2 regions of the Actinoallomurus vinaceus genome follow, and region 1 is predicted to be linked to the other one. Evidence: riboswitches for the same ligand, from Rfam matches in the RefSeq annotation. Region 1 holds a riboswitch; the other holds the start of a gene.

Region 1 (7,224 bases):
CAGGTGCCCGGCGCCGGGGATCACCGCGAGCTCGGCGCCGGGGATCTCGGCAACGAGGTCCTCGGCGTGCCGTACCGGCGTGATCAGGTCCCGGTCGCCGACCATGACGAGCACGGGCACGCGCCCGAGCGCGGGCAGGGCGGCCCGTTTGTCGTACGTGATGAGCTCCTTGTAGAAGTCGGCGATCACCTCGATGGGGACGGAGGCCATCAGCCGGGTGGTGACCTCGGCGACCTCCTTCGACACGCGGGCGCCGAAGAGGTACGACCGGGTCAGCAGGAAGGACATCCCGCCGAGCGGCCGCCGAGCCGCGTCCACCAGCCGGGCCTGGTGGCGGAGCGTGCCCAGCGTGACGGGGACCATCCGGTGCAGGACGCGGGCCGTGCGCTCCGGCAGCCCGATCGTCACGGAGGACAGGCCACCAGAGGAGGTCGCGGCGAGGAGCACGCCGGCGATCCGCTCGCCGAACAGCTCCGGGTGCGCCTCGGCGAGCCCGAGGATCGCCATGCCGCCCATCGAGTGGCCGACCAGGACGACCGGCCCCTTCCGCGCGGTCGCCTGGAGCACCGAGTACAGATCACGGCCCAGCTGGTCAATGGTGGCGTTCGGCGGATCCCCCCAGCCGGATCGGCCGTGCCCGCGGAGATCCCAGAGCACGGCGCGGGCCCGGCCGTCCAGCGCGTCCCGCTGGACGTGCCAGCTGGTGGAGTTGAGCAGGAACCCGTGGCAGAAGACGACGGTCACCCTGGCCTCGGAGGCCTCCTGTACCTCGACGTGCAGCCGGACACCGTCATCGGCGGTGATCGCCGACGTCCGGAGATCCGGACGCGGCTGCGCCCCGTCGGGAGATCCGTTCGGCCACCAGGTGTGCCTGCCCAGCACCTTGGTGATTTCCGTGAACGACATGGCCACCTCCGCCCGTTGCCGCTCCCAGCTCTTTACGGTGGCCCCTAACTCCAGTTTGGGCCATGGTGAAGGCATCGTCAAAGAGAGGGGCTGGATCGAAGGAGCTCACGGCGCGGCCGGAGGGGTACGCCAGGTCAGCGCGGCGGACAGTGCCGATGAACGCGGACCGATCGTGACGGAGTACCCGGCGGCGCCCAGCCCGTTCGCCACGTGGCCCAGCGAATGACGGAGCCGCCGGGCGATCCGCTGAACGCCCGCGGCCACCGCCACCGGCACTCCCGCGGACCCGTCGTGCGCCCGGTAGAACGCGGCGACGAGATCCGAGCAGAGCGTGGCCCAGGCCACCAAAGCGGCGTACACGGCCTCGGGGTCCCCGCCCCGAGGATCGGCGTCGATCGCGTCCTCGAGCTCGGCGAGCACCGAGACGAGGCCGTTCTCGTCCGCGCCGGCCGCGCGTACGCGCTCGGCGAGCTTTTCCCGGAAGACGTCCGCTGGTCCTTCCATCATTCCCCCCCGAAATCCGCTGCTCTCTTCAGCGTGGGCGGCGGGAGGCGAGTGCCAGGACGGCCGACCGTCCCGAACGACCAGGGACTTTCGCCCCTCACCCCCGGCCGCACGTCCGTACGGGATCGGCTGGGGGAGCCGCCCGCCATCCTCCTCGGTCGCACGTTCGATACGGGTCGGCCGGGGCGAGCCGTCCGTCCTCGGCCTCGGCCGCACGTCCGTACGAGCGATCATCCTTCTCGGTCACCCGTCCGGTACGGGGCAGGTCACGGTGAGCCGTCCGTCCTCCGCCTCGGCGACGGTGGTGCCGAATCCCGCGCACGCGGCGGCGAACCGCTTGTGGATCCAGGCGTGATCGGCGCCGGTGGCGAGGCGGGTACGGGCGTACTCGAGCGTCAGCGGGACGGCCGTGAGCCGGGCGATCCGCCGTCCCTCCAGCCTCACCTGGAACGCGAGGCCCAGATCGTTCCGCAGCACCGGGTCCACGGCGTAGTCGTCGATGAGGTCGCCGAGGTCGTACAGGACGCGGCCGCACACGCCGTGGAAGACATGCGCGGAGTGCCCGGCGACCAGCGTCGCCCCGGCGTCGACCAGCGCCCGCGCCGCCGCCCGGATGTAACGGAGGGGTTCGGTGGTCATGTTGGGACCCCAGTGCGCCAGCACGAGGACGAGGAACCCGTCGGCGGACAGCGCGCGGACCCGGTCGGTGAGCCAGGCCGGGACCTGGTGGCGCAGGTCGGCGTACGCGACCCCGGGCCGGTCGGCGCGGGCGGCGAAGTCGGGCGGATGGTCGGTGACGCCGAGGACGGCCACGCGCGCGTCCTCGAGGTCGAAGAGGGCGGGTTCGCGCGCCCGCCGCAGGTCGGGTCCAGCGCCGACGGCCCGGATGCCCGCCCGGGACAAGTGCGCGAGCGTGTCCGTCAGAGCCTCGTGGCCGTAGTCCAGCCCGTGGTTGTTGGCCAGCGTCACGCCGTCGATCCCCAGGTCGGCGAGGGTGTCGACGGCTCGCGGCGGGGCGCGGAAGTGGAACGGTTTACCGGGGGCCGGCCAGGGGTGGCCGCGCGCGGAAACGCAGCACTCGAGGTTGACCAGCGACAGGTCGGCGGAGCGGAACATCCGCCGCACCTCGTCGGCGAACAGCCCGTACGGGCCGGACACGGCGATTCGCTCCGCGACCCCGCGTCCCAGCATCGTGTCGCCGCCCAGGGCGACGGTGATGGTCACGTCGGACTCCCCTCACCAGAATCGCCGTGCGGGCCGCGCCGGGCCAAGGGCCGAAGGTCCCGCCCGGCGATCGAGGCGCGGTTCTCCCGACCGGCCTGGCGGCGATCGTCCACAGCCTGTGGACGGAGCCGTACCCTGGGACCATGCCGGAGCTGCCGGAGGTGGAGTCCCTCGCCGCCTTCCTGCGCGAGCACGCCGTCGGGCGGGCGATCGCGCGGATCGACGTGGCCGCCATCTCGTCGCTGAAGACGTACGATCCGCCGATCACCGCGCTGAGCGGCCTGACCGTCACCGGGGTCGCGCGCCACGGCAAGTTCCTCGACCTTGACGTCGACGGGCTGCACCTGGTCATCCACCTGGCCCGCGCGGGCTGGCTGCGCTGGAAGGACGCGCTGCCGCCGGCGCCGCCCCGGCCGGGCAAGGGCCCGCTGGCCCTCCGGGTGCACCTCGACGACGGATCCGGATTCGACCTGACCGAGGCGGGCACCCAGAAGAGGCTCGCGGTCTACGTCGTGCGCGACGCCGCCGAGGTCCCGGGCGTCCAGTCGCTCGGCCCCGACCCGCTCGCCGACGGCTTCACCGCGGACACGCTGAAGGGCATCCTCGACGGCCGGCGCACCCAGATCAAGGGACTGCTGCGCGACCAGAGCGTGATCGCCGGCATCGGCAACGCTTACTCCGACGAGGTCCTGCACGTGGCGCGGATGTCGCCGTTCAAGCTGGCGGCGAGCTTCACGGACGAGGACGTCGCGACGCTGTACGACGCGATCATCCGCACGCTCGGCGACGCCGTCGAGCGCTCCCGGGGCCTGGCGGCCAAGGACCTCAAGGGAGAGAAGAAGGAGGGCCTGCGGGTGCACGGCCGGGCAGGCCAGAAGTGCCCGGTGTGCGGCGACACGATCAGAGAGGTGTCGTTCGCGGACTCCGCCCTGCAGTACTGCCCGACATGCCAGACGGGCGGAAAGCCCCTGGCCGACCGCCGGATGTCCCGGCTGCTCAAGTAGGCCACGCGCAGCGAGCCGCCGTCGACCGTTGTCAGCGCGCGGTCGCGGTCCGGCACGGCGGCACATCCGCCGCACCGGACCGGCGGAGGGCCGTGGTCAGCGGACCGGCGGGTGCGAGCCGAACAGCAGGGCCAGGGTGCCCCACCGCTTGATCTCGCAGCCGTTCTTGCGGCTGAACGTCGCGTCGACCTTCTTGCCGTTCCAGGTGCCGGTGACGGTGGCGGTCTCCGGCCCGCCGTAGATCTGGGTGCACATCACGTTCTTCGGCGTCGGCGCGAACGGGTCCTTGCCCGTCGCGGCCGCCGTGGCGAGCGCCGCGCACGCCTCCTTGGCCTTGGGCAGGTCGCCGCCGACGGGGTCGCAGGTGAGCGTCCTGGTCTTGGGCTGCGACGTCTGCGAGTCGCGCACCGTGATGGTCAGCCGGGTCTTTCCCGCCTGCCCCGGTGCCGAGGATCCGGGCGCGGAAGTGGACGGCCCGCTCGGCTTGACCGTCGCGGTGTCCTTCCCGCTGCCGCAACCGCCCAGCATGAGGGCGGCGGCGATGCCAGGGAGGGCGACGGCCGCTGGTCCCAGTCTGGTTAGAGATTGCCTCATGACGATTCGACGCCGGGCGTCGGCTCGTGGTTCCGTTAACTTGTGAATGCTTTCAGGGACCAGGTTCCCGCTGTGGAAGTCGCCAAGGTTCCGGACGACGCATACCTCCTGGACGTGCGCGAACTGGACGAATGGGAGGCTGGGCACGCGCCTCGCGCGATCCACATCCCGCTCAGCCAGCTCGGCGCCCGCGCGTCCGAGGTGCCCACCGGCGAGGACGTCTTCGTCATCTGCCGGTCGGGGGCCCGGTCGGCGTCGGTGGTCATGGCGTTCAACAACGCCGGCTGGAAGACCGCGAACGTCTCGGGCGGCATGCACGCCTGGGTCGCGGCGGGCCGTCCGATGGTCAGCGAATCGGGCGGAGAGCCATACGTCGCCTGATCGAGGTACATTAACGGCGGAAAAGTTCAGACTCGCGGGAGCTCGGGCGACGACCGGGCTGAGAGGGCGGCTTCACACGCGCCGCCGACCGCTCGAACCTGACCGGGTAATGCCGGCGTAGGGAGTGTGCCTTGAGCACTGCCGTCGACGAACGTCCACTCGACAACGAGGCCCCGTACACCCTCGATCAGCCCGCCCCCAAGGTCCTCAGCTTCTGGGACCAGAGCGCCTTCTGGGCCAACCTGGGCGTCAGTCTCCTCGCCTTCTCCGGCGCCTACACGGTGCTCGCGCCGGACGCCCAGGGCGCGCCCCGGCTCCCCATCGTCGCCGGGATCGTCGCCATGGTCGTCGGCACCGCGATCGGCGGGATCATGCTCGGGCTGGCGGCCGTGCCCGGCACCCGGGCCGGCGTTCCGGCGATGATGCTGCTGCGTGGCCTGTTCGGCACGCGCCTCTCGTACGTCCCCACCGTCCTGAACATCCTGCAGATGATCGGCTGGGGCACCTTCGAGCTGGTCACGATCGCGGGCGCGGCCAAGGAGCTCGTCGGCGGCGGCCCGCGCTGGGCGTACGTCATCGTCGCGGGCGTGGTCACGACCGTGCTGACCATCTGGCCGCTCGGCTCCGTCCGGGTCCTGCGCCGGTACGTCACCGTGGCGGTCATCCTGGCCCTCGTCTACTTCTACGTGCAGCTCGTCCGCCAGCCCCTCCCGAATCTCTCCCACGGGTCGTGGAGCCATTTCTGGATCGGCGCGGACGCCGCGCTGGCCGTCTCCATCTCCTGGGTGCCCATGGCGGCCGACTACACGCGGCACTCCCGCTCCGAGCGGGCGGCGTTCGGCGCCGCGAGCGTGGCGTACGGGCTGACGCAGATCGTCGCGTACGTCCTGGGCCTGCTGGCGCTCGCCCTGGTCGCCGGCGACTCTTCCAAGGTGTTCGGGCCGTTCCAGCACGTCGCCCTCGGCACGCTGTTCTTCGCGGTGTTCGTCCTGCGCGAGGCGGACCAGTCGTTCGCGAACGTCTACTCGACCGCGGTCTCGATCCAGAACCTCGTGCCCCGCGTGGACCGGCGGCTGCTCACCATCACGCTGGGCGCCCTGACGACGCTGCTCGCCCTCGCCCTGAACATGGACAACTACGCGGGCTTCCTCACGCTGATCGGGTCGGTGTTCGTGCCGATGCTCGGCGTGCTGGCCGTGGACTTCTTCTGCTTCACCGGACGGCGCGGCTGGGACGTCTCCGATCGCGCGCCCGCCCGCTGGGGGATGGTCGTGGCGTGGGCGGCGGGCATCGCGACGTACCAGCTCATCAATCCCGGCCAGGTCGGGTGGTGGTCGCGGATGTGGACGCACGCGCAGAGCGCGCTGCACTTCACCCCGGCCGACTGGATGAGCGCCTCGCTCCTGTCCTTCGCCGTCGCGGCGGCGGTCACCGGGGCGATCGGTCTCATTCGCCGGTGAAGACCCTCAATCGCACGTCACGGCGTCGTCGCGCCCGTCATGATGGGAGTACGGAGCGCGGGAGGCGATCACGATGGCGCAGTGTGATCACGACTGGGTGCAGACGGCGCCCAACCAGAAACGATGCCGCAAGTGTGGATTGGTGCTGACCTTCGCATAGGAGCGCGGCGCGGGTGGCACTATGGGCCGCGTGAGCTCGTCTGATGCGATGATGCGTGCGGCGGTGGCCTCCTCCGCCGACGCGATGATCGCGTTGGGGGCCGACCAGACCGTCCGGCTGTGGAACCCCGCCGCCGAGCGGATGTTCGGCTGGACGGCGGAGGAGGTGCTGGGCCGGCCGCTGCGCATCGTCCCCGAGGAGCACACCGCGGAGCACCGCGCCGTGCTCGAACGCGTCCGCGAGGGCGGCCACATCTCGTTCCTCACCCGGCGGCTGCACCGCGACGGCCGGTTGATCGACACCCGGGCGGTCGCCAGCGCGATGCGCGGCGAGGACGGTGAGTTCCTCGGCTGGGTCGGCCTCTACCGCCCGGTGCGGGAGGACGAGGCCGTTCAGCACCAGACGGCCGAGCGCATCCGCCTCGTGCGGCGGCTCAACGACGTGGTGGCCGACCTCAACGCCGAGCTGGAGCTCCCGGCGGTCCTGGACCGCGTCACGTCGGGTCTCATCGAGCTCACCGGCGCGGACGCCGCCGGCTTCGTCGTCATCGAGCAGGCCACCAACACGCTGCGGCTGGTCAGCATGACCGGCCTGCCCCGGCGGCTGCGCGGGGCGACCGCCGACCTGCGCTCCAGCCTCGTCGGCGAGCTGCTGCGCTCCGGCCGTACGGTCATGCTGGCCACGGCCGACACACGCAGCCTCGGCGACCTGATCTGGTCCGAGCTCGACGGCCTGCACACCATCGCCGTCGGCATCTCGAACGTCCAGGGCAGCCCGTACGGCGCGTTGTACGCCCTGTTCTCCAAGCGCAAGGCGGGGCACATCGAGCTGGAGCTCCTCGAGCTGTTCGCCGGGCACGCCGGAGTCGTCCTCGGGAACGCCATGAACTACGCCGAGGTGGTCCGGCAGCGCAGGCACGAGCGAGCGGTGATCGAGGCCAGCGCGGACGGCATCGCGGTGCTCGACCGCGACGGCGTCGTCCAGCGGTGGA
Region 2 (7,224 bases), on a different contig from region 1:
TGGGTGTTTTCACCTTCGGTCCCGTCCGCGACGCCATGCAAGACCCAGATGCGGGGCGGACGCCGACGATCAGACTGCACATCCAGTGTTCTTTCCGGCTCGTGCGTGCGGGCAAGATTCTTCTCGGTTCCGACGACATGAATTGGCCGGAGGATCGAGCGATCGATCCGGCTGGCGCTATGGAATCGTTTCGAACGATGTACGATCGCGGAGCGAAGCGGCTCGAGTCGGCCCTGGAGTCCACGATGTTCATGGTGAACGACTGTACGGTCGGCGAAGCAGGTATGGTAACGGTCCAAATGTCTCATGGGATTTCGCTGGAGCTGTTCCCTGCAGTCTCCGGCAGAGTCGAAAGCTGGCGGCTGGTAGTAGAAGGCGGAGATCACTACGTCTATTGCGGTGGCTGATTTATTGACTGCAAGACCCGATTGTTCGGGGATCAACGTCATGTAGAGATTAAGTGGCCGAGCTTTCGAATCTCGATACTTCCGCAGCTGCGACATCCTGGCGTCCACTCCTTGTCTCGCCTTGTGCTGGGTGTCATGGAGTTCTTTCCCGACTCAATATGGACTGGTAAAATTGGGTCTCGATTTGAAGGCTCTTCGCCCAGAATCCATCCGTGTACTCAAAGATGCCGGATGGAGTGACTCTCGACGTGTTCCGACATGGAAGTGGATGTCGGCATTAACCATCGAAGGATACGAAGACTTCGCTGTGGCGCGTAACGTATTGGCGGAGCTCGGTGATCTAACCGTTTGGGCTGGCAAGTCGAGAGGGCCTAACTATCCGAACGGTGAAATGATTTTCGATCCTTTATTGGCCGCCTGGGACGATTTTGATCGAGTCTTTGCTGCAATCGAGGTTTCTCAAACAAGCATATTTCCGTTGGGGTTGTGGAGGAATGATATGACTCCCTTGATAACTCCCAAAGGAGAGGTCTTCGCGGTCGGCGTTTTTGGGGTATGGCGAGTCGGTAGCGTTGAGGAATTTATTAATGCGATCGTCTATGCCGATCGACCAATTCAAGTCTTGTCGAGGTGAACCTATCTGTCGGCCAGCATGAGTTTCGTCCTCTCCAGGTGTGCTTCTGAATAGCGTTTGCCTGGATTTCAGAGTCCTTACCGCAGTTCTATGGGAGACCTGGTTCGTTGGTCTGCGGGTTGGAGTTATTCTGGGTGGATGAAGATCTTGTACGCCTCGCCGACGTATAAGAAACAGGTTCAGGCCGTAAGCGCGAGGAATTCGCGGGCGGCTGCGAGGTTCCGATAGGGGACGAGGCGGCTGCGGAAGTCGGCGAGCGCGCCGGAAGGTCGTGCGGAGTCGACGCCGCCGCTTTGCTCGTAGGCTTGGCGGGCGATATCGCAGGCCTCGTCGATCTGGCCAAGGGTCAAGTGAGCGTCGGCGGCGCGGGCGAGGAACAAAGCGTTGTCGCGGATATAGCCGTCGGCAGCGTGGTCGGCGGCTCGGGCGTGATCGAAGAACCGCAATGCCTGCCGTGCGTCACCTAGATCGAGGGCGCAGGATCCGGCGAGCATTTCGATCTCGGCCTCGGTGACCCAGTAGGCCCACGGCGGGTCGTCATCGCGCCGTCCCTCCGCGAGGGCATCGCGTGCTTTGTTGAGTTCTCGGGTACAGGCGATGCGACCATAAGGGGCCTTGGACCATGCGCGGGCGGCGCGGGCGTGCAGGATCGAGCGGACAAGTGGCGTAGAACGATGGCGGAGTTGGTCTTGGGCGGTCTGGACAAGGTTGACGGCGTCTTGTGGATTGCCGACCGAATACGTCTGGATCGCCATGAACGCCAGTACATTCGCGCCGACCGCTCGATCGCCGGCGGTGGCCGACGCGCGTAGGGCGGTGACGTAGTACTTCTGGGCCGCGGCGTGTAGACCTTGATCGAAGTGCAACCAGCCGCAAATCCGTCCGGCCTCGCTCAGAGTGGCGAACAGTCGTCGCCCGGTGGCCTGGTCGTAGGAGGTCTCATCGGCGAGTTTGCTGACCAACTGAAATTCGGCGATCGCAATAGGGCGTAGGTCCCCGCCGCCGAGGGCGTCGTCCAAGTGCCGCAGGTGATTCAGGCGGCGCTCTAGATGGGTGACCATCGTCATATCCAAGCGGCGCCGTCCAGCGGACGAGGCGGCGGGTACTTGGTCGAGCGATCCGGTCCAGTCTGCGGCGATCGCGGCGAGCGTCGTTCCGGTGGCGATCAAGAACCCGCGTCGATCCACGGAGCCTCCTCGCGCGGTGGCGGTCATCGACGTCACCGTACCCATGGGTGTCCAGGGTGTGGCAAGAACGGCGTCGTCGCCGTCGAACGCCAGGCGCAGCCAGTCCGGCCAACTGAGTTCTCGTACCGAGACGGGGGAGACGTTGTGGAGATCGGCCATGGCCAGTTGTGCGGACAACTCGGGGGCGCAGACACCGGCCTCCCAGCGGGCGACCTTCTCCCGCCGGGTGGCCATTGCTCCGTGGCCGAGCGAGCGGTGGTGGGCGTCCAAACGCCTCAAGTACTCCGTGGCGGATAGCCCGAGTTGGGCACGTAGCGCTGCCAGTGGGTGGCGGAACGGCGTATCACTCATCACGGCCCCCGACGCCGAGACCATTGTTTGTGCGACCACCGTAGCCGTCTCCATCGCAGGTGAAGGCGCTATTACGAAGGGTCGGCAACACCCAGGCAACGCTCGACCTCTGGCCCCAGATGAGTGTTGGCTGCTGCCATTGTGACGCTAGAGATTGATTCGATCACAAATAGTGATCGAGATCAGAGTGTTGGCAGAGGCGGTGGTTCGACGTGTCAAATCAACCCAAACTGGGACGCGCCCGGCTCGTTCCTGGCAGCTGTGATGAGGCGCGCTGCCCAAGGGCGGCGGTCGCATGATGCCGGTCCAAGCGTTCTTCCCCGCCAAGCAGCACGAGGCGGTGACGCTGGCTGCCACCTCGAATGCCGTTCCGCTGGCCCGGCGGCTCGTCGCTGAAGTGACCCGCCACTGGCGGCTCCCTACCGATCTCCGGGAGAACGCTGAGTTCATTATGAGCGAGCTCTGGAAATCATCGACTTCCTTTGTCATCGGTGGGACGCCGTTCGCTGCCGCAACGGCGGCAAGCTCGTCTGGGCCGAACAATGAATGTCGTGAGGACTATGGGCCGCGAGTCGATCACTGCAAGCACTCCCCGATCGAGGAGGGTGATCCGCTGGCTCCTGCGATGCGCGGACAGTGGGTGGGCAGTCGCTGATCGGGGCGAGGTCCTTGCTTAGATGGTCGTAAGTCGCTCTCCGCGAGTCGCTATGCCAGCCATTCGGCGGTGGGCCAGGTTTCGCGGTGCCAGGCGCTGTCCCAGAACATCCATTCGTACTCGGTGGCGCGGAAGAAGGCGCGGGCCATGGCCTCGCGGGTGGCGTCGTCGGTGGTGGCCGCGAGGCGGTCGGTGATGTTCTTGGCGCGTTCGGTCGATTCGGCGAAGGCCGGGTCGGAGTAGGTCGCGATCCAAGCGCGATAAGGATGGTCCTCGACACCTGCCGTGTTCTCCAGCAGGGTCGTGCCGACGTCCTGGTAGACCCAGAAGCAGGGGAGTACCGCCGCCGCGAGCACCGGGTACGGGTCGGCGAGGGCCGTCGCCTGCAGGAACGACGAATAGCCGAGGCAGGTGGGGGAGGTGCCGATGCCCGCGAGGTCGTCGGCGGTCAGGCCGAACTCCTCGATGTAGCCGGCGTGCAGCGTACGCTCCGCCGCCAGCGCGGCGTGCGCGCTCTCGGCAAAGAAGACCGCGTCCTCGGTGTCGGTGGCCCGCGCGGACGCGAGCGCGAGCGCCCGGGAGAACGCCTCCAGGTAGCGGGCGTCCTGCACGATGTAGAACGCGAACCGCTCACGGTCGAGCGTGCCGGCGCTGAGGGCGGTGTTGAACGGGTGCTCGTGGATCGCGCGGATCAGGCGGGCCGAGCGCTTCCACACGTCGTCGCAGAACATCGGATCCTCTCAGCGGTCACCGGACGGCGAGGAGCGGACGTTCGAGCAACACCAGGAGAGCTCCGGTCACCGGTGACGTCCCTTCGCTAGTCCTAGCTAGATCAGGTTCGACGGGTGTGATCTCAGCCCGGAAAGGCTCCGGGCACCCCGCGTCACCGCCGACCGTAACAACAACCGGCCGGTCATGACCAGCCGTGGCGGCGGCCTCGCGGACCGGGTGTCACGCGGATCGCCGGCGGTCACGTTCGGACGGTCTGGATCCGCGCGGTCGCGGTCGCCGTGGCGACCGGCCTGCCGTCGGGATCGAGGAGCTCGCTGGCCAGAAAGCAGACGTCCCTGCCGCGCTGCACGACACGTCCTCGCCCCACCAGCCGCCCGGGGCGGGCGGGCCGAAGGAACTGAACGTGCAGATCCAGGGTTGGCGCGAACTGATCCTCGGGGAGCGTCGCCACCAGCGCCGGCCCCATGGTGTCATCGAGCATGGCGGCCAGGAACCCGCCCTGGATGACACCGACAGGGTTCGCGAACCGCGCGCTCGCCTGAAACGCCACCTCGATGGTGCCGCGCTCGGGGTCCAGTTCGACGAGCTCCCAGCCCAGAAGCGACGCGGCGGGCGGCGGGGGAACCCGCCCCGCCAGCACATCCCAGAACAACCCTCGTTGGTTCGTCTCGGGCTCCATGCCCGCATTGAACAGGGGCGCACCGACAACCTCGGCGCGACGTCCGAGAGCAGTCGTCCTCAGAGGCCCTTCTTGTACCAGTCGTCGCCATCGGCCCGGCGCTCGAGGTAGTCCTGCAACGACCGGGCGACCCACCTGCGTTCGTCGGTCTCGTGGTCCCACACGAACAGGTCATCGGGCCGTCCGGCCGGGACCCGGACGTAGGCGAACCGATCCCCACCACCGTCGTCCGCCATGAACATGAGCTGGCCGAACGACATGTACAGCAGGGCGAAGTCCGCGCTCTCCCGGAACTCGGTGTTCTGCTCGATGATCTCCTGAAGCGACCACACCAGCCCGGATCCGTAGTCGGCCCGCACGCCGTCGGTCTCCCGCAGCAGCCGCCGCAGCTCCTCCGGAACCGGCTGTCCCAATCGCCGCTCGATCTGATCGATGTCCGTGTCGGACGCGGGATCGGCGAACTCGGCGTCGTCGTACAGCCGCTCGATCAGGTCTCGCCACATCCCAGGCTCTCTCGCTGTCCGCAGGAACGTCGATCAGAACCTAGCGTGGCAGCTCGATCCGGTACTGGATGAAGCCGCGGTTCTCGGCCACCTTGTCGTACAGGCGCCGCGCCGTCGTGTTCGACTCGTGGGTGTGCCAGTACACCCGGGCGCAGTCGTGGGCCTTGGCCCAGTCGGTTACCGCCGAGATCAGGGCACGTCCCACGCCCAAACCCCGGGCGTCCGGTGCGGTGAACAGGTCCTGCAGGTAGCAGACGTCGGCGTCGGGTATCGACGTGCTGGCGTGAACGAGGAAGTGCACGATGCCGACGAGCCGGCCGTCCAGCGTCGCGCCGAGGGCGTGCAGGCGCGTGTCCGCCAGGAACTCGTTCCACGCCCGCTCGTACATCTCCGCGGGTTCCACCCGCTCGTAGAAGTCGATGTAACCGCGGAACAGGTCCTCCCAGGTGTCCCTGTCGGACGGAACGAGCTTCCGGATGGTGATCATCGATGTCTCCTGGCGGGGCGAGCGAGCCGAACGTCGACGGACGCTCCCCACGTACGGGCTGGTCGGCGAGGACGGGTTCAGGCATCCGAGCGTAGGGACGAGTGCTCTTCCGGGAGAACGGCCACTTCACGGCGAAAGGGAAGGACCAGTAGCGGCCCCCCGGAGGCCGTCGCCGGAGGTGGGGCTGTCCGTACGGGCGGATCGGGGGCTGGCGGCAGTGTCCCGGGCGCCGGTGCGGCCGTAGCGTGGGCTGCCGAGCAGAGATCGGGAGCCGGCGCGTCCACGCTGCCGATCACTGGGTGACGCGGAGGGAACAGGCCGGAGTGTCGATGCACCGATTCGGACTCGTCCGAGCGGCGAACGCTGCGGCGTACCTGCGGGGATTCGTCCTTTCGGGAATCGCCACCGTGCTCGTGACCCGGGCCTCCCTGGCGCAGGCCGGCTATCCCAAGGTCGGCAGCGGGAATCTGCACATCGCCCACGCCCTGTGGGGTGGCCTGCTGATGGCGGCGGGCGTGGTCATCGCCGTCGTCTTCCTCGGCCGGCCGGCGCGAATGTGGGCCACTGTGGTGGGCGGCGTGGGCTTCGGCCTGTTCATCGACGAGATCGGCAAGCTGGTCCACAAGACCGGCTACTTCTACCGACCGGCCGCAGGGCTCATCTACCTCACCTTCACCCTGCTCGCCGTCCTCACCCAGCGGGCGGGCGGACGGACATTGCTCACCCCGCGCGAGCGTACGGTCAACGCCGCCTCCGCGGCGCTGGCCGGGATAACGTCAGGGCTGACGCCGGAGGAGCGCCGTGCGGCGGTACGCCTGATCGAGGAGGTGGACGGCGAGGCCCAGGCCGCCCTGCTGCACCTCCTCGCGGCGGCACCCGACCGGCGGCCCGCCACCCCGCGCCCGGTGCGTACGGCGGTGGCCCGTGCCCGTACCGTCGCCGGGCGGCTGGCCGCGCACCGCATGGTTCTCCGCGTCGCCGTCTGCTACCTCGTGGCCCAGGGGGCCCTGACCATGGCCGGAGTGATCGCCGATGACGCCATCGTGACTCGTGCCGGAGAACGGGAGACAGGCGCGGTGGCGGCCGTCGCCTGCTGCGCGGTCGTGTCGACGGTTCTGGGCGCGTACGGCCTGGCGCGGCTGCGCCGCGATCGTACGGCGGCGTTCCGGGTGTTCAACGCCGTAGTGCTGCTGGACATCCTCGCCGGGCAGGTCTTCAAGTTCACGATCAACCAGTTCGCCGCGTTGTCCGGCCTGGCCATCGACCTGCTCGTCGCGTGGATCATCGCGACCGAACTCCGCCGCCTCAGGCCCGGCTCTCCTCGTCGCGTCCCTGCCGCGGATCGCCGCTGACGGGTCAGCGGTCGGGAGTCGGTGACCAGAGGCCGGCGGCGGTGTCGTTGTCGACGTGCCGGCGGTAGACCGTGACCTTGCCGTGGATGACCTCGAGGCTCTCGGCCAGCTCTGCGATCTTGGCGCGGACGGTGCGCTCGTGCTCCTCGAGCAGGGCCAGCCGCTCTCGCTCGTTGCCGGGGCCGGAGCGTACAAGCTCGGCGAACCGCCTCATCGTGGCGATCGACATGCCGGAGT

What was found. A riboswitch is a leader RNA that binds a small molecule or an ion and turns the genes downstream of it on or off. The one in region 1 is predicted to bind thiamine pyrophosphate.
Region 2: linked by a shared signal. The riboswitch ahead of tenA (thiaminase II) and the one ahead of ABEA24_RS45430 (purine-cytosine permease family protein) in region 1 are both predicted to bind thiamine pyrophosphate.

The regions. Positions count from the first base shown of each region.
Region 1 covers NZ_BAABHK010000020.1:70,492-77,715, reverse strand. Annotated here, with positions in the region: gene ABEA24_RS45460 (alpha/beta fold hydrolase) at 1-906, opposite strand, end outside; gene ABEA24_RS45455 (hypothetical protein) at 1,012-1,413, opposite strand; gene ABEA24_RS45450 (CapA family protein) at 1,654-2,634, opposite strand; gene ABEA24_RS45445 (Fpg/Nei family DNA glycosylase) at 2,778-3,638, shown strand; gene ABEA24_RS45440 (SSI family serine proteinase inhibitor) at 3,735-4,232, opposite strand; gene ABEA24_RS45435 (rhodanese-like domain-containing protein) at 4,305-4,613, shown strand; TPP riboswitch at 4,638-4,754, shown strand; gene ABEA24_RS45430 (purine-cytosine permease family protein) at 4,745-6,073, shown strand; gene ABEA24_RS45425 (sensor histidine kinase) at 6,255-7,224, shown strand, end outside.
Region 2 covers NZ_BAABHK010000015.1:140,093-147,316, forward strand. Annotated here, with positions in the region: gene ABEA24_RS39770 (hypothetical protein) at 1-407, shown strand, start outside; gene ABEA24_RS39775 (SUKH-3 domain-containing protein) at 580-1,041, shown strand; gene ABEA24_RS39780 (NsdA family TPR-like regulatory protein) at 1,221-2,633, opposite strand; gene ABEA24_RS39785 (hypothetical protein) at 2,875-3,234, shown strand; gene tenA (thiaminase II) at 3,285-3,965, opposite strand; TPP riboswitch at 4,027-4,125, opposite strand; gene ABEA24_RS39795 (PaaI family thioesterase) at 4,205-4,645, opposite strand; gene ABEA24_RS39800 (SMI1/KNR4 family protein) at 4,705-5,148, opposite strand; gene ABEA24_RS39805 (GNAT family N-acetyltransferase) at 5,189-5,635, opposite strand; gene ABEA24_RS39810 (hypothetical protein) at 5,965-6,987, shown strand; gene ABEA24_RS39815 (MerR family transcriptional regulator) at 6,992-7,224, opposite strand, start outside.